Linked DNA regions of Cupriavidus metallidurans CH34. The protein of the gene in region 1 interacts with the protein of each later gene in a pairwise test. Links are inferred from orthologs where the notes say so. Each region holds a gene or a part of one and is shown in the gene's direction. Other genes may lie near its edges.

The links.
Region 2: the proteins of RMET_RS04065 (region 1) and RMET_RS05155 interact in binary tests that used the Escherichia coli proteins (3 or more experiments, as listed by UniProt). The link is inferred for Cupriavidus metallidurans CH34 from one-to-one orthologs.

What each region holds. Positions count from the first base shown.
Region 1 is NC_007973.1:878,296-889,218, forward strand. What follows is about bases 6,867-9,753. They hold RMET_RS04065 (sulfurtransferase TusA family protein), read left to right. Parts: upstream 6,867-8,139; coding sequence 8,140-8,367; downstream 8,368-9,753. Other genes in these bases: RMET_RS04055 (threonine aldolase family protein), read left to right, coding at 6,867-7,463; RMET_RS04060 (NUDIX domain-containing protein), read left to right, coding at 7,531-8,127; RMET_RS04070 (FKBP-type peptidyl-prolyl cis-trans isomerase), read right to left, coding at 8,439-8,786; RMET_RS04075 (YaeQ family protein), read right to left, coding at 8,817-9,365; RMET_RS04080 (hypothetical protein), read right to left, coding at 9,498-9,753. Also shown: RMET_RS04020 (osmoprotectant ABC transporter ATP-binding protein OsmV), read left to right, coding at 1-854; RMET_RS33490 (hypothetical protein), read right to left, coding at 904-1,041; RMET_RS04025 (hypothetical protein), read right to left, coding at 1,076-1,522; RMET_RS04030 (slipin family protein), read right to left, coding at 1,677-2,432; RMET_RS04035 (NfeD family protein), read right to left, coding at 2,469-3,881; RMET_RS04040 (YbfB/YjiJ family MFS transporter), read left to right, coding at 4,079-5,323; RMET_RS04045 (class II aldolase/adducin family protein), read left to right, coding at 5,410-6,183; RMET_RS34085 (4-oxalocrotonate tautomerase), read left to right, coding at 6,203-6,391; more of RMET_RS04055, read left to right, coding at 6,432-6,866; more of RMET_RS04080, read right to left, coding at 9,754-9,806; RMET_RS04085 (YceI family protein), read right to left, coding at 9,934-10,527; RMET_RS04090 (MAPEG family protein), read right to left, coding at 10,567-10,923. UniProt on the Escherichia coli protein: Sulfur carrier protein involved in sulfur trafficking in the cell. Part of a sulfur-relay system required for 2-thiolation during synthesis of 2-thiouridine of the modified wobble base 5-methylaminomethyl-2-thiouridine (mnm(5)s(2)U) in tRNA.
Region 2 is NC_007973.1:1,106,711-1,117,547, forward strand. What follows is about bases 7,930-10,730. They hold RMET_RS05155 (IscS subfamily cysteine desulfurase), read left to right. Parts: upstream 7,930-8,620; coding sequence 8,621-9,841; downstream 9,842-10,730. Other genes in these bases: iscR (Fe-S cluster assembly transcriptional regulator IscR), read left to right, coding at 7,991-8,545; iscU (Fe-S cluster assembly scaffold IscU), read left to right, coding at 9,898-10,299; iscA (iron-sulfur cluster assembly protein IscA), read left to right, coding at 10,371-10,691. Outside these bases: RMET_RS05115 (polyhydroxyalkanoate depolymerase), read right to left, coding at 1-907; RMET_RS05120 (amino acid aminotransferase), read right to left, coding at 1,160-2,356; excinuclease ABC subunit UvrB, read left to right, coding at 2,554-4,647; RMET_RS05130 (hypothetical protein), read left to right, coding at 4,742-4,963; RMET_RS05135 (hypothetical protein), read left to right, coding at 5,014-5,253; RMET_RS05140 (low molecular weight protein-tyrosine-phosphatase), read left to right, coding at 5,303-5,782; RMET_RS05145 (site-specific recombinase), read left to right, coding at 5,782-7,893; Fe-S protein assembly co-chaperone HscB, read left to right, coding at 10,756-10,837. UniProt on the Escherichia coli protein: Master enzyme that delivers sulfur to a number of partners involved in Fe-S cluster assembly, tRNA modification or cofactor biosynthesis. Catalyzes the removal of elemental sulfur from cysteine to produce alanine.

The sequences.
Region 1 (10,923 bases):
GCCGTGAACGGGCGCGCGAACTGATCCGGATGGTGCAGTTGGACCCGGACAAGATGCTCAAGCGCTATCCGCGCGAACTCTCCGGCGGCCAGCAGCAGCGCATCGGCGTGATCCGGGCACTGGCGGCCGACGCGCCGGTGCTGTTGATGGACGAGCCGTTCGGCGCGGTCGATCCGATCAACCGCGAAAGCATCCAGAACGAGTTCTTCCAGATGCAACGCCAGCTCGGCAAGACCGTGATCATGGTGTCGCACGATATCGATGAAGCGATCAAGCTCGGCGACAAGGTTGCCGTGTTCCGTGGCGGCAAGCTCGTGCAGTTCGATCATCCCGATGCGTTGCTGGCTCACCCCGCCAACGATTTCGTGCAGGCCTTCGTCGGCCACGACAACACGCTCAAGCGCCTGCTGCTGGTGCGTGCCGGCGACGCCGCCACGATGCCGCCGATCAGCCGGCCCGACATGCCGCTGGCCGAAGCATTCGGTGTGATGGACGATGCCGACGTGCGCCACCTTCCCGTTGTCGACGACGCGCAGCACCCGCTTGGCTATGTCACGCGCCGCGATGTGCGGGGCGCGATGGCGTCTGGCGGGCACTGTGCCGATGTCATGCGCCCGTTTACCGTCACGGCGACGTGCGACGAACACCTGCGCATCGTGCTGTCGCGCATGTATCAGCACAACACGAGCTGGCTGCCCGTGCTCGATGCCGATGGGGGATACCTGGGGGACGTGACGCAGGAATCGATCGCGGACTATCTCAGCTCGGGCCGGTCGCGCGGTATGGCGGGCGGCCTTTCCTCGGCGTTATCTCAGCGCACAGCACCCGCGGAATCGGCAGCGCACGCCGCGTAGGGAGCCTCCTGACCGCGGCCGTGTGGCACGGTCAGGATTCGCATCACCTTCAAGCTGCCGCATGCTTCAGATAGATGCCCCAGGCAACCCACGACGCGTAGACGACGAGATACCCTTTGAAGACCCTGGTCATCACCTTGCGCTGAAGTTCGTTGTCTTCCAGGAACCTGATGATGGCTTTCTGCATGTTGATGCTCCTTGGCTGATGATTTGCGATGTTTTCAAAGGCCGCTGGGCCGAACCAGTTCGGCATAGATCCCGAAGTAGGCTCCTGCACTGACGATCGTCAGGCAGACTGAAATCCTCAAGACCCAGTTGGGTCGATCGCGTGGACGCGTGACTGCGGCGCTGGCTTCCATCGCGTCCAGCAGTACCAGCACGGCTGCGAAGACGATCAGGAACACATGCATCGCAATGCCAATCCACATGGTCTGGCGGTTCCAGTGGGACTCATCCAGCGCGGAAGCCAGCAGGTAGCAGGCGCTGGCGCTCATCGGGATTGCAGCCCAGAGTAGCTGTCCGCCTTCGATCGCACGCCGTACGATGCCGTGACTTTCTTCCCGGAAGAAGTGGGGCAGCTTGGCTAGCGGTAGCAGTGCTAACGGCGCGAGCAATGGAATCGCGACGTTGAACACAAACCAGCCGAACAGCTCGATAGTCCTTGCCATGGTGCCCTTGAAATGAGTGGAGGAAACCGTCAGCAAAGGTGCAGACGGCGAGGCCGATGCTAGGCCTCGATCCGGCTCATGCCAATAGGGAAGTTGTGAACGATTGTGGCGTCCAGCGCAAACTCTTGAGGCCAATCAATCGCATCAAAATGTGCTATTTCGACCCTCCGCCGGCAAGTGCCGACAGCACGCCCATTGGCAACGGGAAGACGATGGTCGAACTCTTGTCGCCAGCGATCTGGGTGAGCGTTTGCAGGTAGCGGAGTTGCATCGCCTCCGGTTGACGCGCCAGCATCTGCGCGGCTTCTAGCAGCTTTTCCGATGCCTGCAATTCGCCTTCGGCATGAATGATCTTGGCGCGCCGCTCGCGTTCGGCCTCGGCCTGCCGTGCGATCGCGCGGACCATCGTCTCGTTGAGGTCGACATGCTTGATCTCGACGTTCGATACCTTGATGCCCCATGCGTCCGTCTGGGCGTCGAGCACCTTCTGGATGTCGAGGTTCAGCTTCTCCCTTTCCGCCAGCATTTCATCGAGCTCGTGCTTGCCCAGCACCGAGCGGAGCGTGGTCTGCGCGAGCTGGCTCGTGGCCTCCAGGAAGTTGGCCACCTGGATGATCGCGCGTTCCGGGTCGACCACCCGGAAGTAGATCACCGCGTTGACCTTGACGGATACGTTGTCGTGCGAGATCACGTCCTGAGGGGGCACGTCCAGTACCACGGTGCGCAGGTCCACGCGCACCATCTGCTGGATGGCGGGGATGATCAGCACCAGTCCAGGTCCCTTGACGCGCCAGAAGCGCCCAAGCATGAAGACCACACCGCGCTCGTACTCGCGCAGCACGCGAAATGCGGAGATCACCAGCAGAACCAGCAGGAAGATCAAGCCGCCGAAGCTGAATCCGAAAGCCATATCAGACTCCTTCCGTTCTTGTTTCAGTGGGAATGCTCATGACGGGTCGCCCGCGGTTGTCACGTCGAGCACCAGCCCACGCCGCGCCGTCACGCGCACGCGTTGACCACGTACCAGCGGGGCAGCGCTGTGGATACGCCATTGTTCGCCATGGACCGTTGCCCATCCGTCTGCCGGGGCATCGTCGATTACCACGCCGATGCTGCCAACCAGCGCGTCCGCACCGCTGACAACCGGCCGCCGGCGCGCGCGCAACAGCACCATCGACATGCCGAACAGGAAGACCGCCGACACCGTGGACAGGGTGGCAATCAGCGATAGCGGCACGCCGAAGCCGGGCACGTCGGTGTCGATCAGCATCACGGCGCCGAATGCAAAGGCGATGATGCCGCCAACGCCCAGCGCGCCGAACGTCGGCAGGAACAGCTCCGCGGTCATGCAGCCGACGCCAAGCGCTATCAGCGCCAACCCAGCGTAGTTGACGGGCAGCATCTGCAGCGCGAACAGGCCCAACAGCAGGCAGATCGCGCCGGCAATGCCCGGCACGACCATGCCCGGCGTGGAGAACTCGAAGATCAGACCGTAGATGCCGATCATCATCAGGATCAGCGCGACGCTCGGGTCCGTGATGACGGCGAGCAGGCGGCTGCGCCAGTCGGGTTCCAGCGTGACCACGGGCGCGCCCGCCGTGTGCAGGGTGCGCATGGCGCCCGCGGCCTCGATGCGTTTGCCGTCCACTTGCCTGAGCAGTACCGGAAGGTCGGCGGCGATCAAGTCCGCCACATGCTGCGCCACGGCTTCGTCGGCGGAGAGGCTCACCGCTTCTCTTACCGCGCGCTCGCCCCAGTCGGCATTGCGGTGTCGCAACTGCGCCAGCCCTCGGATGTAGGCGGACGCATCATGCATCTGCTTGCGTGTCATCGTGTCCTCGGCCGCCGGAGCGCTGGAAGGTGCCGATGCGGGTGCCGGACCTGCTTCCGGTTTCGGGCCGCCAATGCCGATCGCGACGGGGCTGGCCGCGCCCAGGTTGGTGCCGGGCGCCATTGCGGCGATATGGCTGGCGTAGAGGATGTAGGTGCCCGCGCTGGCGGCCCGCGCACCGCCGGGATAGACGTATGTTGCAACCGGCACGGGCGACGCGATGATGGCCTGGATGATGTCGCGCATCGATTTGTCCAGGCCGCCTGGCGTATCCATCTCGATCACGATGAGCTGCGCCCCATGCTTGCTGGCCTGCTCGATGCCGTGCACGGCAAAGCTGGCGCTGGCCGGACTGATGGCGCCCCGGATGGGGATGACGTAGACCGGTGGCACGGCAGGCGCGGTGGATGCGGATGACGCGGACTGCGCGTGCGCGCCTGAAATCGCCAGCAAGGTGAGCCCGAGGGCGCGCCCCAGTGCGAGCCAGCGCACCCGGGCCAGCCAGTCTCGGATCGGTGCGAGTGTCATGGCGGGGAGCGGCCCGCAGTGAATGCCGTGGCCGCGCCACTTCCAGTGTAGGCGACCGGCCACATTCCGCCATCGCGCATTGGTGCCGGCGCGTTCCGGCGCGGGCTTGCCGGCTGCCGGCAGGTATGACGATTCAGGCGTAGCATTGGCGACATTGTCAAATCCGCCGAATGCGGCGCCAGCCCGGATTCCGTCACATGCCTTCCGCAAATGCCGATATTTCCTCCGGATTGCTGACCCGGCAAACCGCTGGCCCGTGGGCCGTGGCGCTGGCCGGGCTTGTCTCGCTGGCGCTGGCCATGGGTATCGGGCGCTTCGCCTTCACGCCGCTGCTGCCGATGATGCTGCACGACGGCACCGTGTCCCTGGCCGAGGGCAGCGCGCTGGCGACGCTGAACTACATCGGCTACCTGCTGGGTGCATTGTTATGCCTGTTCATCCGGCCCGACCCGGTGCGCATGGTGCGCGGCGCGCTGGTGCTGACCGTGGTGCTGACGCTGGCCATGGCGCTCCCGGGCGGCATGGTGGCGTGGCTCGCCTGGCGCACGCTGGCCGGTATCGCCAGCGCGGTGGTGATGGTCTACGCGACCGCGTGGTGCATGCAGCGACTCGCCGAACTCGACCATCCGACCCTTGGCGGCCTGATGTTCTGCGGGCCGGGGGTCGGCATCGTGATCACGGGGGTGTCGGCGTTCGGCATGGTGGCGGGGCACTGGCTGGCCAATTGGGGATGGATGACGTTCGCGGTGCTTGGCGCCGTCATGCTGGCGCTGGTGTGGCGTGTGTTCGGTTCGCCGCCTCCTGCGTTACACACGCCGTGCGGTGGCAGCGCGCCAACTCTCGCGCCGGCACCCACGCCAAAACTCGACCTTGAAACCTGGGCGCTGACGCTGGCTTACGGCCTGGCCGGATTCGGCTACATCATCACCGCGACATTCCTGCCCGTGATTGCACGCCAGGCCATGCCGGGCAGTGTCTGGGCAGACCTGTTCTGGCCGATCCTGGGAGCAGGGGTGATGGTGGGCGCGTATCTGGTCACGCGCGTGGGCATGCACCACGACAACCGCCGCATGATGATGATGCTGTACACAATGCAGGCCATCGGCGTGGGCGTGGCGGCGGTCTGGCCGACCGTGGCCGGATTCGCGCTCAGCAGCCTCCTGGTGGGCCTGCCGTTCACGGCGCTGGTGTCGTTTGCGATGCGTGAAGCGCGGCGCCTGTGGGGCCAGCGTGCCTCGAAGCTGATCGGCCTGATGACGGCGGCATACGCGCTCGGCCAGATCGCGGGGCCGCCGCTGGCCACCGCGCTGGTGGCCCGCACGGGCGGATTTTCGGCGTCGCTGGCGGTGGCGGCCGGAGCGTTGCTGCTGGGCGCGCTGATCTACGTCTGGATGTGGCGCGCGCTGCCGGTGGGCGGCAAACCGGCCCATGCCGGCGTCTGAGGACTGCGCTACAGTATCGGCTCCGCCGCTCACTCGACCGGACGCACCCGCGCAGGCGTTGCAGGGCGGCGCGGAGCCTTTGCCCCATGTCTTTCGCCTTGCAGCCCGGCCGTGCCGCGGGCCCGGCTTTCCCGATCAGCGACGAAGAAGCGCGCGTGCGCGTGGACCTTGCCGCCGCCTACCGGCTAGCCGCGCTGGAGCGCTGGGATGACCTGATCTACACCCATATTTCGGCCACCGTGCCTGGTGAACCCGATCACTTCCTGATCAATCCGTTTGGCTTTGCCTTCGAGGAGATTCGCGCGTCCGATCTCGTCAAGATCAACAGCCGGGGCGAAGTGGTCGGCGAAACCGTCCATCCCGTCAACGTGACAGGCTTTGCGCTGCACGGCGCAGTCCATGCGGCCCGCCCCGATGCACACTGTGTGATGCACCTCCATAACACCGCTGGTATCGCGGTGTCGGCCCAGGCCGAGGGATTGCTGCCGCTCTCGCAGCATGCGATGCGTTTCCACGGGCGGATTGCCTATCACGATTACGAAGGGCTGGCGTTCTCGCCGGCCGAGGGCGGGCGGCTTACCGGGTCGCTGGGCGGGCACCCGGCCATGCTGCTGCGCAACCACGGCACGCTGACCGTGGGCCGCACGGTAGCGGAAGCCTACGTGTTGATGGCCACGCTGATCAAGGCGTGCGAGATCCAGCTCGGCGCGCAGCTCGGCAGCGCTACCGTCCAGCCGTCAGCGGCCATTGCGGACAAGACCTCTCTGCAGCTTTATGACGGTGGCGCCGTCGAGGGCGCGATGGAATGGCCCGCACTGCTGCGCAAACTCGATAAAATCGATCCCTCTTACAAGAACTGACATTCCAAAGGAGTCACGAATGCCCACTTTCCACGTAGAAATGTTTGAAGGCCGCACCGTCGAGCAGAAGCGCAAGTTTGTCGAGGAAGTTACCCGTGTCACGTGCGAGACGCTTGGCTGCTCCTCGGGCGCGGTCGACATCATCATCACCGACGTCAAGCGCGAGAACTGGGCTACCGGTGGCGAACTCTGGGCCGACAAGAAGTAACTTCTAGCAAGGCTGAACGATGACCTCCGCAGTCTCCACCATGCAGCAGTTCGCCTCGGACAATTACGCGGGTTTCTGCCCGGAATCGCTTAAGTATTTTCTCGAGGCCAACGCCAGCGGCCATGAGAAGGCCTACGGCGACGACAGCTGGACGCAAAAGGTCTGCGATCGCATCCGCGATCTGTTCCAGACCGATTGCGAGGTCTTCTTCGTCTTCAACGGCACGGCGGCCAATTCGCTTGCGCTGTCGTCGCTGTGCCAGTCTTACCACTCGGTGATCTGTCATGAACTCGCCCATATCGAAACGGACGAGTGCGGCGGCCCCGAGTTCTTCTCGAATGGGTCGAAGCTGCTCACCGCGCCCGGCGAGAACGGCAAGCTGACGCCCGATGCGGTGGAGGCGCTGGTCACTCGCCGCGCCGATATCCACTATCCGAAGCCGCGTGTCGTCTCGCTGACGCAGGCCACTGAGGTGGGCACCGTCTACACGGTGGAGGAAGTGCGTGCCATTGCGGCCATCGCCAAGCGGCGCCAGTTGCGCGTGCATATGGATGGCGCGCGATTCGCCAATGCGGTGGCATCGCTCGGTGTGCACCCGTCAGAAATCACCTGGCGTGCGGGCGTCGATGTGCTCTGCTTTGGCGGCACCAAGAATGGCTTGCCCGTGGGGGAGGCCGTGGTTTTCTTCGACCGCAAGCTGGCGGAGGACTTTGCCTACCGCGTGAAGCAGGCGGGGCAACTGGCGTCGAAGATGCGTTTTATTTCGGCGCCATGGCTCGGCATGCTCGAAAACGACGTGTGGCTGAATAACGCGCGCCACGCCAACGCCATGGCGACGCTGCTTCACCAGCGCATCGCCGATATTCCTGGCGTGCGCATCATGTTCCCGACCGAGGCAAACGCCGTCTTTGCCGAGCTGCCGTTGCCGGCCATCGAGGCGCTGCGCGCCCGGGGCTGGCTGTTCTACACCTTCATCGGCGCAGGCGGGTGCCGGCTGATGTGCGCGTGGGACCTGCAGCCAGACACCGTGGAAGCGTTTGCCGCCGATATCCGCACGGCCTGCTCGGGTTGAAGGGCAGTTACGCATCCAGCATTCACCAACGATAACGAGACACGAGACAGAAGACAGGAGACCCCCGATGCATAACTATCGTTTTTGCCCGCAATGCGGTTCGGAACTTGAGCATTTGCCAATGTCTGGACGCTATCGCCATGTTTGCCTGCGGGATGGCTGCGGATTCGTGCATTGGGACAATCCGTTGCCGGTGCTGGCGGCCGTGGTCGAGTACGAGGGCAAGCTGCTGCTGGCACGCAATGCCGTGTGGCCCGAGAAGATGTTCGCGCTGGTGACCGGCTTTATGGAACGTGACGAAACGCCGGAACTGGGCGTGGCACGCGAGCTCAAGGAAGAGACCAATCTCGATACCGTGTCGGCATCGCTGATCGGTGTCTACGACTTCATGCGCAAGAACGAGCTGATCATTGCCTACCACGTTCAGGCGACCGGGAATATCCAGCTGTCGGAAGAGTTGGCGGAGTACAAGCTCGTGGCACCGGAGAAGATGCGGATCTGGAATGCGGGTACCGGCTTCGCCGTGGCCGATTTCCTGGAGCGCCGCGGAATGCCGGTGCGCTTCTATGATCGCGCCACCGGTGACGACATTCCCGATCCGCGTCGCCCGACCGACTTCAGCCTGCTCGGCGCTTCGCTACAATACGGCATCTATCAGAAATAGAAGGTGTGAGGAATGGATTTCCAGAAAGAAGTGGACGCCCGCGGCCTGAATTGCCCGCTGCCGATCCTGCGGACCAAGAAGGCGCTGGCTGACATGGCCAGTGGCGAAGTGCTCAAGGTGCTGGCCACTGATCCGGGCGCCACGCGCGATTTCCAGGCATTCGCGAAGCAGACGGGCAATGAGTTGCTGTCGCACGCCGAGGTCGACAAGGTTTTTGTGTTCTACATGAAGCGTCGTTGATCCCCGGTTGTGCTTTATGCGCAATAAAAAACGGACGCCAAGGCGTCCGTTTTTTATTGGCGGGTTCTGGCTCAGACCGCGAGCAGTTCCACTTCGAACAGCAGCGTGGCGTTCGGAGGAATCACACCACCGGCGCCACGGGCACCGTAGCCCAGGTCGGCGGGAATGACCAGGCGGCGTGTGCCACCAACCTTCATGCCTTGCACGCCTTCGTCCCAACCGCGAATGACGTGGCCGGCGCCCAGCGGGAACACGAACGGGTCGTTACGATCCTTGCTCGAATCGAACTTGCGGCCAGCCTGGCCGTTCTCGAAGAGCCAGCCGGTGTAGTGCACGGTCACATGCTTGCCTGCCTTGGCTTCGTCGCCCGAACCGACGACGGTGTCTTCGAATTGCAGGCCGGAGGGAGTGGTTTGCATCGCAGTCTTCCTTTTGAGTGTGGCTGGGAATCAATCGTCCGCGCGCTGGAGTACTTCGCGCGTAATCTGCACATTGTGGTCGTCGTCACTGACCCAGATGTCGCCATCCTGGATGGTCACGGACAGGCGCATGGCACGCTGGGCCATACGTGCCAGCGCTTCCACGGCATCCGAAGGCACATTGTAGATGGTCACGTTGCGCAGCTTGCTGGCCTTGCCCGACATGCCTTTCCACCACTCACGTGCGCTGGCGCTCTGGTAGGTATAGACAGTGACGTGATCGGCACGCGCGGCGGCACGCTTCAGCCGGGTTTCGTCGGGCTGGCCGAGGTCGATCCAGTGGGAAATGTCGCCGGTCAGCGTCTTGTCCCAGAGATCGGGTTCGTCGGGTTCGTCCAGGCCGCGAGTGAAGGTCAGCGTCTCGGTGGCTTCGCAGGCAAAGGCCAACAGGCGGACCATCATGCGTGCGTCGTTCTCGGACGGGTGTTGGGCAATGGTCAGCGTGTGGCTGCCGTAGTACGGCCGATCCATGTCGGACACGGACAGGTCGGCTTTGAAAATGGTGGACTTGAGCGCCATGGGATCAGGTAAGCGGCACGCGCCAGCAATCGTGCTCTGTGCGCGAAAGGCCGAATCATACGTGATCCGGACGTCGACACGATGGAAATGGGGTAGCCGGGGCGGTAATTGTCCCGGCTGGCCCGCGCCGGGTCAGCGCTTGCGATAGTCGGCGAGCCAGAAGCGCAGCAGGGCGGAAGCCAGTATCAAGCCCAGGAACGAGGCGGCCGCCACCAATGCAATACCGCCATCACTGTTGATGTCGCCTTCAACGGCTACACCAGCGATCAACGTCCCGACCATGACGGCGAGCAGCGGCAGCAACAGCGCGCCACGGCCATAGGTCTTGTAGGCCCAGAGTGGAAATCGGCGAAGAAAATCGGCGGGAATGCTGCACGCCAGGCAGGCGCCGGCAGCAGCTAGCGACGCCGCAACGACGTCGTTCAGGTGAATCATGCTCATCTTGGCTCGCGCATCGCCGTTCGCAGTGAGGCTACGCGGCTGGATGGTCTTGGCAAAGGGCTGATTTTACTGAACTTCTTCCAGCTAAAGGTGACGCCGGGGCGCCTTCGACAGGCTGTGCCGCTGGCTATTTTCCCGCAGGTTCCGCCGCGCCGGCGGGGGATGCTTCGACCGACACCTGAAGTGTGACCAGATCGCCGACCTCGGGCAGGAAGCGTGTTACCCCGAAGGCGCTGCGCGGAAAACTGGCATGGAAGTCGCCGCCGCACACGTTCCGCCTGACACCGAACAGGACCGTCTCGCCGCAACTGAAACGATCGGCCTCGAGGCGCAAGGGTTGGCTGATGCCATGGAGCGATAGTGAACCTTCCACGGCGACAAGCTTGCCGTTCTCGACAATAAAGCGGTTCGCCTGTAGCCGGGCAACGGGGAAGTTCTGGGCGTCGAGGAACTGCGCGGAACGCAGCACTCCATCGAGACTGCGGTTTCCCGTGTCGATGGAGTCGGTGTCAACGGTGAAGTCGATGGACCCGGTGCCGCTGTCGGGGTCATAAAGAATGCGTCCATCCATCTTGCCGAAGCGGCCACGAACCGTGGTGCGTTCAAAGTGACTCGCACCGAAGTACACGGTGGTGTGTGTTGGGTCCACGGTGTAGGTGGCCGGCGCGGCCAGGGCAGGGGAGGCCAGCAGTGCTGCGGCAATCGGAAGGACGACGCGCATTTGGGGCCTCCGCTTCATGGACACAATCCGTGGACAGACTCAGTGAACGAAGACGGGCAGCAGGAATATGCCGATCACTGTCAGTTGCCCAACCGTCCAGAACAACGTGCGTAGCGTGGCGCGATCGGTCAGGTAGCAAATGGTGTACAGAACCCGGATGACGATGAAAGCAATCGCCAGTTCGTCGATTCGTGCTTGCGGTGCGGCCAGATGCGAGGCGATCAGCACGGCGGCCGCGAAGAATGGGAATGCCTCGAAATGATTGCGGTGAGCCATGTCGGCACGCCGCGCGCGGCCGCTCTGTCGTTCCAGCCAGGCACGTGGGTCATGGTTGTCGTAACCACGGCTACCGGCCTTGGCAACGGCGACGGTCAGGACTGGCATCAGGCCAGCCAC
Region 2 (10,837 bases), 230 kb from region 1 along the record:
CGTTGTACTCGTCATAGAACTTGACGTGCGCCTCGGCGTCGTCGGACCCGCCCTGGACCAGGCTCAGGTAGTAGTCATAGTGCGATGACACATGGCGGTCCGGGTTCATCGCCACGAAGCCAGCGTGCTGCAGGAAGCCTGGATAGACGCGGCGGCCGTGGCCCGGGTAGTTGGCCGGCACCGTGTAGATGACGTTGTTCTCGAACCACTCGTAGGACTTGTTGGTGGCGAGCGAGTTGACCGCCGTTGCGCTCTTTCGCGCATCGATCGGGCCACCCATCATCGTCATGGTGCGCGGGGTCTTCTCACCTGCCGACGCCATCAGCGAGATCGCGGCGAGCACCGGCACAGTCGGCTGGCACACGGAGATCACATTCAGGTTCTCCGCGCCAATGTGACGGATGAACTCCTGGATGTAACGGATGTAGTCGGACAGATGGAACTCACCATGCTCCACCGGCACCATGCGGGCGTCCACCCAGTCGGTCACATAGACTTTGTGGTCCTGCAGCAAAGTACGCACGGTATCGCGCAGCAGCGTGGAGTGGTGACCGGACAGCGGCGCGCAGACCAGCACGACCGGCTCGTCCTTGAGCAGCTTGATGGTGTCCGGATCGTCCGCATAGCGCTTGAAGCGCACCAGCTTGCAGAACGGCTTGTCCAGGATGGTTTGTTCGACGATCGGAATGTCGCGGCCATTCGAACGGACGGATTTGATGTTGAATTCCGGCTTTTCGTAGGCTTTTCCCAATCGGTACAGCAGTTCGTAGCCTGCTGCCAGCCGAGGGGCGCCGGGGACCAGTGAAAGGGGGCTGAGGGGGTTCGTAAATGTCTTTGCAGTCGCTTGGGCCCACGCGGTAAGCGGGTTCAGCATCGTGCGCTGGAATTCATGCAGTTGATAAAGCATGGGGGTACCTGTCTAGCCTTTCTTGTCGCCAACGGATGTCGTGCAACCGATTATGCACGGAATAGAACGATCGTGCTTTGCAGCATAAACCTCATCGTTGTACCTGCAAGTGGGGAAGACAATAGGGCATTTGCCTATATTCCAGATGACATTTCCGAGCGGCCAAAGAAAAAGGCGACCGGAGTGGCCTCCAGGTCGCCTTTCGCTGCCGGATGCCACATTTTGGTGCGGCACCCGTTCGATGTTGCCGGTTTAGTAGACGGCGGCGATCGCGTTCACCACGGCGTCGATGTTGCGGCTGTTCAACGCTGCCACGCAGATGCGGCCCGTGCCCACGGCGTAGATGCCGTGTTCGGTGCGCAGGCGGTCAACCTGGGCCGAGGTCAGGCCCGAGTACGAGAACATGCCGCGCTGGGCCTTCACGAACGAGAAGTCGCCCGGCACGCCCTTGGCGGCCAGCTTGTCGACCAGCGCATGGCGCATCAGCTTGATGCGGTCGCGCATTTCGGCCAGTTCCTGCTCCCACATGGCGCGCAGTTCCGGGCTGTTCAGCACGGTGGCCACCACAGTGCCGCCGTGGGTCGGCGGGTTCGAGTAGTTCGTGCGGATGACGCGCTTGATCTGCGACATCACGCGCTGGGCTTCTTCCTTGCCCGTGGTCACGATCGACAGGGCGCCAACGCGCTCGCCGTACAGCGAGAAGCTCTTCGAGAACGAGCTGGAAACGAAGAACGGCAGGCCCGACTCCGCGAACAGGCGCACAGCGGCGCCGTCCGGCTCGATACCCTCGGCAAAGCCTTGGTAGGCCATGTCCAGGAACGGGATCAGGTTACGTTCCTTGACCAGTTCCACGACCTGCTTCCACTGGGCTTCGTCCAGGTCCACGCCGGTCGGGTTGTGGCAGCAGGCGTGCAGCACGACGATCGTGTTGGCCGGGTACGACTTCAGCGATTCCACCATGCCGGCGAAGTTCAGGCCGTGGCTGGCAGCGTCGTAGTAGGCGTAGTTGACCACAGGGAAGCCGGCAGCTTCGAACAGCGCGCGGTGGTTTTCCCAGCTCGGATCGCTGATCGCGACCGACGCGTTCGGGTACAGGCGCTTCAGGAAGTCGGCGCCGATCTTCAGGGCGCCAGTGCCGCCGAGTGCCTGAGCCGTCACCACGCGGCCTTCGGTGATCAGGGGCGATTCCTTGCCGAACAGCAAGGTTTGCACGGCCTGGTCATAGGCGGCGATGCCTTCGATCGGCAGGTAGCCGCGCGGCGTGGCGGTCGTCAGGCGGGCCTTTTCGGCCTCCTGCACGGCGCGCAGCAGCGGAATTTTCCCTTCGTCGGTGAAGTACACGCCAACGCCCAGGTTCACCTTGGTGGCGCGGGTATCGGCATTGAACGCTTCATTCAGGCCCAGGATCGGGTCGCGCGGGGCCATCTCGACGGCAGAAAACAAACTCATTTGGGATCTCGTGGTCAGCTGTGTAACAAAACGGAGGGCGTAGAATCGCTTCGACTGCGCAGTGGCTGCAGCGGAACCTGGAACACACTCCTGACAGAACCTGACAGCAGCGTCGGGCAGACTGTGCTTGAACCAAGCCGCGCAACCCCAAGATTCTAGCGTATCCGCCAGTTTTCCTCAGGTATTTCCCTACGTTTATGACGAACCTTGCTGAAGCCGCCCCCGCCCTGGATGAAGACAAATTCGTCACGTTTCCGGGGTCTCCATTCCAGCTTTATCAGCCGTATTCGCCGGCGGGCGACCAGCCGGAGGCGATCCGCCAACTGGTGGAGGGCGTGGAGGACGGCCTGTCGTACCAGACGCTGCTGGGCGTGACCGGCTCCGGCAAGACCTTCACGATGGCCAACGTGATCGCCCGGATGGGCCGGCCGGCCATTGTCTTCGCGCCAAACAAGACGCTGGCGGCACAGCTGTATTCCGAGTTCCGGGAGTTCTTCCCGCGCAATGCGGTCGAGTATTTCGTCAGCTACTACGACTACTACCAGCCCGAAGCCTACGTGCCGCAGCGCGACCTGTTCATCGAAAAGGACTCGTCGATCAACGAGCATATCGAGCAGATGCGGCTGTCGGCGACCAAGAGCCTGCTGGAGCGGCGCGACACGATCATCGTCGCCACGGTGTCGGCGATCTACGGTATCGGCAATCCGAGCGAATACCACCAGATGATCCTGACGCTGCGTACTGGCGACAAGATCAGCCAGCGCGATGTCATCGCCCGCCTGATCGCGATGCAGTACACGCGCAACGAGACCGACTTCCAGCGCGGCACGTTCCGCGTGCGCGGCGACACGCTCGACATCTTTCCGGCCGAGCACGCCGAGATGGCGGTGCGCGTCGAACTGTTCGACGACGAGGTGGATTCGCTGCAGTTCTTCGATCCGCTGACCGGCCGCGTGCGCCAGAAGATTCCGCGTTTCACGGTCTATCCCTCGAGCCACTACGTGACGCCGCGCGAAACGGTGCTGCGCGCGATCGAGGACATCAAGGTGGAGCTGCGCGAGCGGCTGGATTTCTTCTACAAGGAGAACCGCCTCGTAGAGGCGCAGCGGCTCGAGCAGCGTACGCGGTTCGATCTGGAGATGCTCACCGAACTGGGCTTCTGCAAGGGCATCGAGAACTATTCGCGCCATCTGTCGGGCGCGAAGCCGGGCGAGCCGCCGCCGACGCTGGTTGACTATCTGCCGCCAGACGCGCTGATGTTCCTGGACGAGTCCCACGTGCTGATCGGCCAGTTAAACGGCATGTACAACGGCGACCGCGCGCGCAAGACCACGCTGGTCGAGTACGGCTTCCGCTTGCCCTCGGCGCTGGACAACCGACCGCTCAAGTTCGACGAGTACGAGCGCAAGATGCGCCAGGCGGTGTTCGTGACAGCCACTCCGGCGAACTACGAGAAGGAGCACGCGGGGCAGGTGGTCGAGCAGGTGGTGCGGCCGACGGGCCTGGTCGATCCGGTGATCGAGGTGCGGCCCGCCACGACGCAGGTGGACGACCTGCTTGGGGAGATTCATCAGCGGGTCAAGGTCAATGAGCGTGTACTGGTAACGACGCTGACCAAGCGCATGGCGGAGCAACTGACCGAATTCCTTTCGGAAAACGGCGTGAAGGTCCGCTACCTGCATTCGGACATCGATACCGTCGAGCGCGTGGAAATCATTCGCGACCTGCGGCTTGGCACGTTCGACGTGCTCGTGGGTATCAACCTGCTGCGCGAGGGGCTCGACATCCCCGAGGTGTCGCTGGTGGCGATCCTCGATGCGGACAAGGAGGGCTTCCTGCGCGCCGAGCGTTCTCTGATCCAGACCATCGGGCGCGCCGCGCGTAACGTCAATGGCACGGCCATCCTGTACGGCGATCGTATGACCGACTCGATGAAGGTGGCGATCCGGGAAACCGAGCGTCGCCGCGAGAAGCAGATGGCCTTCAACGAAGCCAACGGCATCACGCCGCGAGGCGTGGTCAAGCGCATCAAGGACATCATCGACGGGGTCTACAACGCCGACGACGTCAAGGCCGAACTGACGGCCGCCGCCGAGCGGGCCAGGTACGAGGACATGAGCGAAAAGCAGGTGGCCAAGGAGATCAAGCGCCTGGAGAAGCAGATGCTCGACCACGCCAAGAACCTGGAGTTCGAAAAGGCGGCCCAGGTGCGCGATCAACTCGCGAAGCTGCGGTCGCAGGTGTTCGGGGCTGGGGCCGAAGGCGATCATCTCCTGCCGCCGTCCGCGTAAGAGGTCGATCGGGGATCACCCCGAGCCACGGCGTATCGCCGGCATCCTATAGTGGTTGGGGCGGAGACGCCGGATCACGGACAAGGAGCACACCATGGTGAGTCAGTTCGAATATGGTGGTTATGCGGTAGTGGCCCGTGCAGTCCCGCACGCGGGCGGTGGGTTTGCCGGGGTATTGACGATTGCCGACGCGTTCGGCGAGCCTGGCGGCCCGACTTTCGAGACGGAAACCGGCACGGCGCATTCGCCCGAGGCTGCGCTTGCCCTGGCGGAAGCCGAAGCCATGCGTACGATCGACGCCGGTGAAGTGAACTGACGGGCCGGCAAGGCGAAGCATCCGGAAGCGCAGGTCGCAGGAGACAGGCAATGGCCTATAGCAGTGAGTGGAAGAAGAGGGTTTTCGAGACGCACGAGATTCAGGTGCTGGTGAAACCCCGTTCACCGATCGCATGGGAATACACGGTGCGGGTGTGCCGCAAGGGCACGAATATCCGCGCTGCCAGCACGATGGTGGAAACAGCGCCACCCTCCGAGCGGTACGGAACGCCCGAAGAAGCCGAGGCGGCCGGATTCGCACGTGGCAAGGCGATCGCCGAGCAACTCTGACCGGGCGAAGTCGTTTCGGCGTCAGTCGGCAGGCGGTAGAATCGCGCCGATGAAAAAGTACGCCATTTTGATGTGTTGCATGGGCAATATCTGCCGTTCCCCGACGGCGGAGGGTGTCCTGCGCGCCAAGCTCGAGGCCGCCGGCCTTGCCGATCTGGTCGAACTCGATTCGGCCGGCACGCATGACTATCACGTGGGCAGGGCGCCCGACGCGCGCAGCCAGCGCCATGCGCTGCGACGCGGCTACGACTTGTCCGCACTGCGTGCCCGGCAGGTGGTCGTGGCGGACTTCAGCCGCTTCGACCTGGTGCTTGCGATGGACCAGGCCAACCTTTCGGCGCTGCACGCGCTCCATGCCGATGCCGGCGCCGACAAGCTGCGCCTGCTGATGAGCTTTGCCACGCAGCACAACGCCGAGGAAGTGCCCGACCCGTACTACGGCGAGGGCGATGGTTTCGAGCGCGTGCTGGACTATATCGAGGATGCCTGTGACGGCGTGATCGAGATGTTGCGGAAGCGGCTGACCTGATGCTGCGTTCCCTGTTTCGAAAGTGGCGCGAGTCACGCAATGCCAGCCTGCAGCTGGATGCCATCCTGGCCGCGGCCGACCCCGATGCGCTGCTCGCCGACCGAAATCAATGGCTGATCGAACTCGCCTACTGGCTGCGCCGGGACGGCAATCTCGATGCCGGCGCGGAGGCGGGCGGGGCCGGCAGCCGCAGTTTCCCGGTCCATGTTCGCCTGCGTTACCTGCTACAGGTGCTGGCCCGGCATCCCGACTGGGCCGACAGCTTCGCCCGCACGGTCCGCTCGATCGTGCGCGACAACGATCCGACCTCGCTGTTCTGCGATACCGGCGTGGCCTCCCACCCGGGGATCTGGAGCGAGATGGCAGACCGGCTCCAGGCGCGCTTCCTGCCGCCGCCTCCGAATCGCAGCGATATGGCAGGTCTGTTCGCGCTGCTGTTTGTCGATGAGAACGACGCTGACTGGGTAGAGGCACTCGACGACGAACTGGTCGAGCGGTTTGCCCAGGCGCTGCTGGTGGGCGCCGAGGATGGTGCGGATGGTGGTGCGGAAGAAGGCGATGGCGTCAAGCGCCTGCGCAAGGCGCGCGAGGCGACGCTGACGGCCAGCATCCAGGTTCTGGTGAGCCAGGTGAGGGCGACGGGGCTGAGTCAGGCGATCCGCAGCCGCCTGCGCGGGCGCGTGGACGAGACACCGTTCTTCCGCCTGGACCGCGCCGTCGCGGCATTGTGCGAGGACGGACTGGCGCACGATGATGGTGCATTCGTCCATCGGCTCAATTACTTCCGCGGCCTGCTCGACGGTTGCCACGCAGCCGCGCGCCAGGTCTACGAGGATCTCGAGGAAAACGGTGTCTCCGTAGAAGTGGTGTTCCAGATCGAGCGGATGAAGGCTCGCCTGGCACGTATCGATCTGCTCCTCACCGCATGGGTTGATCCCTCGCACCATGGGCGGCACGCGCACCTGATTGCCGAGTTGATCCGGTCGACGCAGGCGCGGCGCAGCGTCGGGCATCTGATGAGTTCGTCGTTCGCGCAACTCGCGCGCAAGGTCGTCGAGCGTTCGGCCGAGAGCGGCGAGCACTACATCACGCGCGATCGCAAGGAGTATCGCGAACTGATGCGCGCCGCGATGGGCGGTGGTCTGGTTACCGTCCTTACCGTCTACCTGAAGTTCCTGATCTACGGGCTTCACCTGGACAAGTTCATCGAAGGCTTCCTGGCCTCGCTGAACTACGCGGGCAGCTTCCTCGCGATCCATTTCGCACATTTCACGCTGGCCACCAAGCAGCCAGCCATGACCGGGCCGGCGCTGGCGCACCGGCTCGACGGCGCGGGGCGGCCGGAAGGGCGCGAGATTTTCGTCGACGACACGATCGCCATGATCCGGTCAAATGCGGCCGCGATCTTCGGCAACCTGTCCGTGGTGTTCCCGGTGGCGCTGGCGATCGAGTGGGGCGTGGGCAAGGCGTTCGGCGCCCACTTACTGACGCCCGCGAAGGCGATCGCGACGATCGAATCGTTCTCGATCCTGGGTCCCACGCCGCTCTATGCGATCTTCACGGGCGTGCTGCTCTGGCTGTCGAGCCTGATCGCGGGATGGGCCGACAACTGGTTCGCGCTGCATCGCGTGCACGACGTCATGGCCTACAACCGGCGCTTGCGCTATGTGCTCGGTCAACGCGGTGCGATGCGCCTGGCCGATTTCTGGAAACGCAATCTCTCGGGCATCACGGCCAACGTGTCGCTGGGCTTCCTGCTTGGGCTGGGGCCGGAGATCCTGAGCTTCTTTGGTCCGCACATGGAAGTGCGTCATGTGACGCTTTCGACTGGTTCGATCGGCGCGGCCATTGGCGTGCTTGGGCTCGATGCGCTGCGCATGCCGTCCCTGTGGCTAGCGGTGGCGGGGATCGCGCTGATGGGGGTGTTGAACGTGGCGGTGAGCTTCGCGCTGGCTTTCAACATGGCGCTGCGCTCGCGCAACCTGCGTCGGGTCGACCGGCGGGAAGTGGTGCGGGCGGTGCGTCAGCGCATTCTCCGGCATCCGCTTTCATTGCTGATTCCGCCGCGTAAAGCGCCGGATTCGGCACCCGAGGGAAGCCCGTCGTTATAGCGAGTGGAACACTGCATTGCAGCAAGGGGTACTTGACTGATTTAGTCGGAAAATCTTATACTCGACCGAAATCCTCAAGTATTCCTCCCCGAGCATCATGAGACTGACCACCAAAGGCCGTTTCGCGGTAACCGCCATGATCGACTTGGCCATGCGCCAGGATCAGGGTCCTGTCACCCTGGCAGGCATCAGTCAACGTCAGAAGATCTCCCTGTCGTACCTGGAACAGCTGTTCGGCAAGCTGCGCCGCCACGAAATCGTGGAGAGCGTGCGTGGCCCGGGCGGCGGGTACAGTCTCGCCCGCAAGGCCGAGGACGTCACGGTGGCGGACATCATCATCGCCGTGGACGAACCGCTCGATGCGACGCAGTGCGGGGGAAAAGGCAATTGTAACGGAGATGACGGCAGCGGACGCTGCATGACCCACGAACTGTGGGCCACGCTGAACCAGAAGATGGTTGAGTATCTCGACTCCGTCTCCCTGAAGAATCTGGTCGACCAGCAGCGCGCCCGCCAGCCGGCGGTGCTGCACGACATGCGCGAAGACGCCGCGCAGCAGCCGGTCGCCGTGTCCCGTGGCAAGGCGGACAAGCAGGAAAAGCCGGCACGCCCCCGCGTGGTCAATTCGGTATTCAGCCTCGCGCAGTCCTGAGCAGGGATTTCGCGGCTGCAGTAAACTATCGGTAGACATTAAGCGATTAGCTGTACCTATAAGGCAGTCATAACGATGAGCACCACCCCACATTTCCCGATCTACATGGATTACTCGGCAACGACGCCGGTGGACCCGCGCGTGGCCGACAAGATGATTCCGTACCTGCGCGAGCAGTTCGGTAATCCGGCGTCGCGTAGCCACGCGTATGGCTGGGACGCCGAGCGCGCCGTGGAAGAGGCGCGCGAGCAGGTGGCCGCGCTGGTCGACGCCGATCCGCGCGAAATCGTCTGGACGTCGGGCGCGACCGAGTCGGACAACCTCGCCATCAAGGGCGCGGCGAATTTCTACTCGGGCAAGGGCAAGCACATCATCACCGTGAAGACCGAGCACAAGGCCGTGCTCGATACCACGCGCGAACTGGAGCGTCAGGGCTTCGAGGTGACGTACCTCGACGTCAAGGATGACGGCCTGATCGACATGGATGTGTTCAAGCAGGCGATTCGCCCGGACACGATCCTGGTGTCGGTGATGCTCGTGAACAATGAGATTGGTGTGATCCAGGACGTCGAGCAGATCGGTGAGATCTGCCGCGAGAAGGGCATCATCTTCCATTGCGACGCCGCGCAGGCGACCGGCAAGGTGACCATCGACCTGAGCACGCTGAAGTGCGACCTGATGTCGTTCTCGGCCCACAAGACCTATGGTCCGAAGGGCATCGGCGCGCTGTATGTTCGCCGCAAGCCGCGCGTGCGCATCGAAGCGCAAATGCACGGCGGCGGTCACGAGCGTGGCATGCGTTCGGGCACGCTGGCCCCGCACCAGATCGTCGGCATGGGCGAGGCATTCCGTCTGGCCCGCGAGGAAATGGCCACGGAAAACGAACGTATCCGGATGCTGCGCGACCGCCTGTGGAATGGTCTGTCGAGCATGGAAGAGGTGTATCTGAACGGTTCGATGGAACACCGCGTGCCGCACAACCTCAACGTCAGCTTCAACTTCGTCGAGGGTGAGTCGCTGATCATGGCGATCAAGGATGTGGCCGTGTCGTCGGGTTCGGCCTGCACGTCGGCTTCGCTGGAGCCGTCGTACGTGCTGCGCGCCCTTGGGCGCAATGACGAACTGGCGCACAGCTCGATCCGTTTCACCGTGGGCCGCTTCACGACCGAAGCCGAAATCGACTACACCGTCGAACTGCTCAAGAACAAGATCGGCAAGCTGCGCGACCTGTCGCCGCTGTGGGAAATGTTCAAGGACGGCGTCGACCTGAATTCGATCCAGTGGGCCGCGCACTGATTGCGGCACACGTAAAAAGAACAACCCCATTAAAAGATTGATTAGAGGTAGCCAAAATGTCTTACAGCAACAAGGTTCTCGACCACTATGAAAATCCGCGTAACGTCGGTTCGTTCGACAAGAACGACGACGCGGTGGGTACCGGCATGGTCGGCGCCCCGGCCTGCGGCGACGTGATGAAGCTGCAGATCAAGGTGAACGAGGCGGGCGTGATCGAGGACGCCAAGTTCAAGACCTATGGTTGTGGTTCGGCGATCGCCTCGTCGTCGCTGGTGACCGAGTGGGTCAAGGGCAAGACCGTGGACCAGGCGCTGGAGATCAAGAACACCCAGATCGCCGAGGAACTGGCTCTGCCGCCGGTGAAGATCCACTGCTCGATCCTCGCCGAGGACGCCATCAAGGCGGCCGTCGATGATTACAAGAAGAAGCACCCGGGCGCCGAGCAGAAGGCTGCCTGATCCGGCGTAGACGGTTTGCATGACCGCGCGTGGCAAGTGGGTCGCGCGCGGTGTTCGACAGCAAGGCAAAGATGATCTCAATGACCGAAAAGGCGGCCAAGCACGTCGCCCGATACCTGGAACGCCGCGGCAAGGGCGTGGGCCTGCGCGTGGGCGTGAAGACGACTGGCTGTTCGGGTCTGGCGTACAAGCTTGAGTACGTCGATGAAGTGCTGCCCGAAGACCAGGTGTTCGAAACGCACGGCATCAAGGTGATCGTGGACCCGAAGAGCCTGCCGTACATCGACGGCACCGAGCTGGATTTCGCACGCGAAGGGTTGAACGAAGGCTTCAAGTTCAACAACCCCAACGTCAAGGACGAGTGCGGCTGCGGCGAGTCGTTCCGGGTCTGACGGCTTTTGCCGCGAGGCATGCAACAGGGGGCGGCATAGCCGCTCCTTTTTGTTGGGGAAGCTCTTGAAAGACGATTTTTTTGCGCTGTTCGGGCTGCCTGCCCGTTATGAAGTGGACGAGGCCGCGCTGGACGCGGCCTATCGCA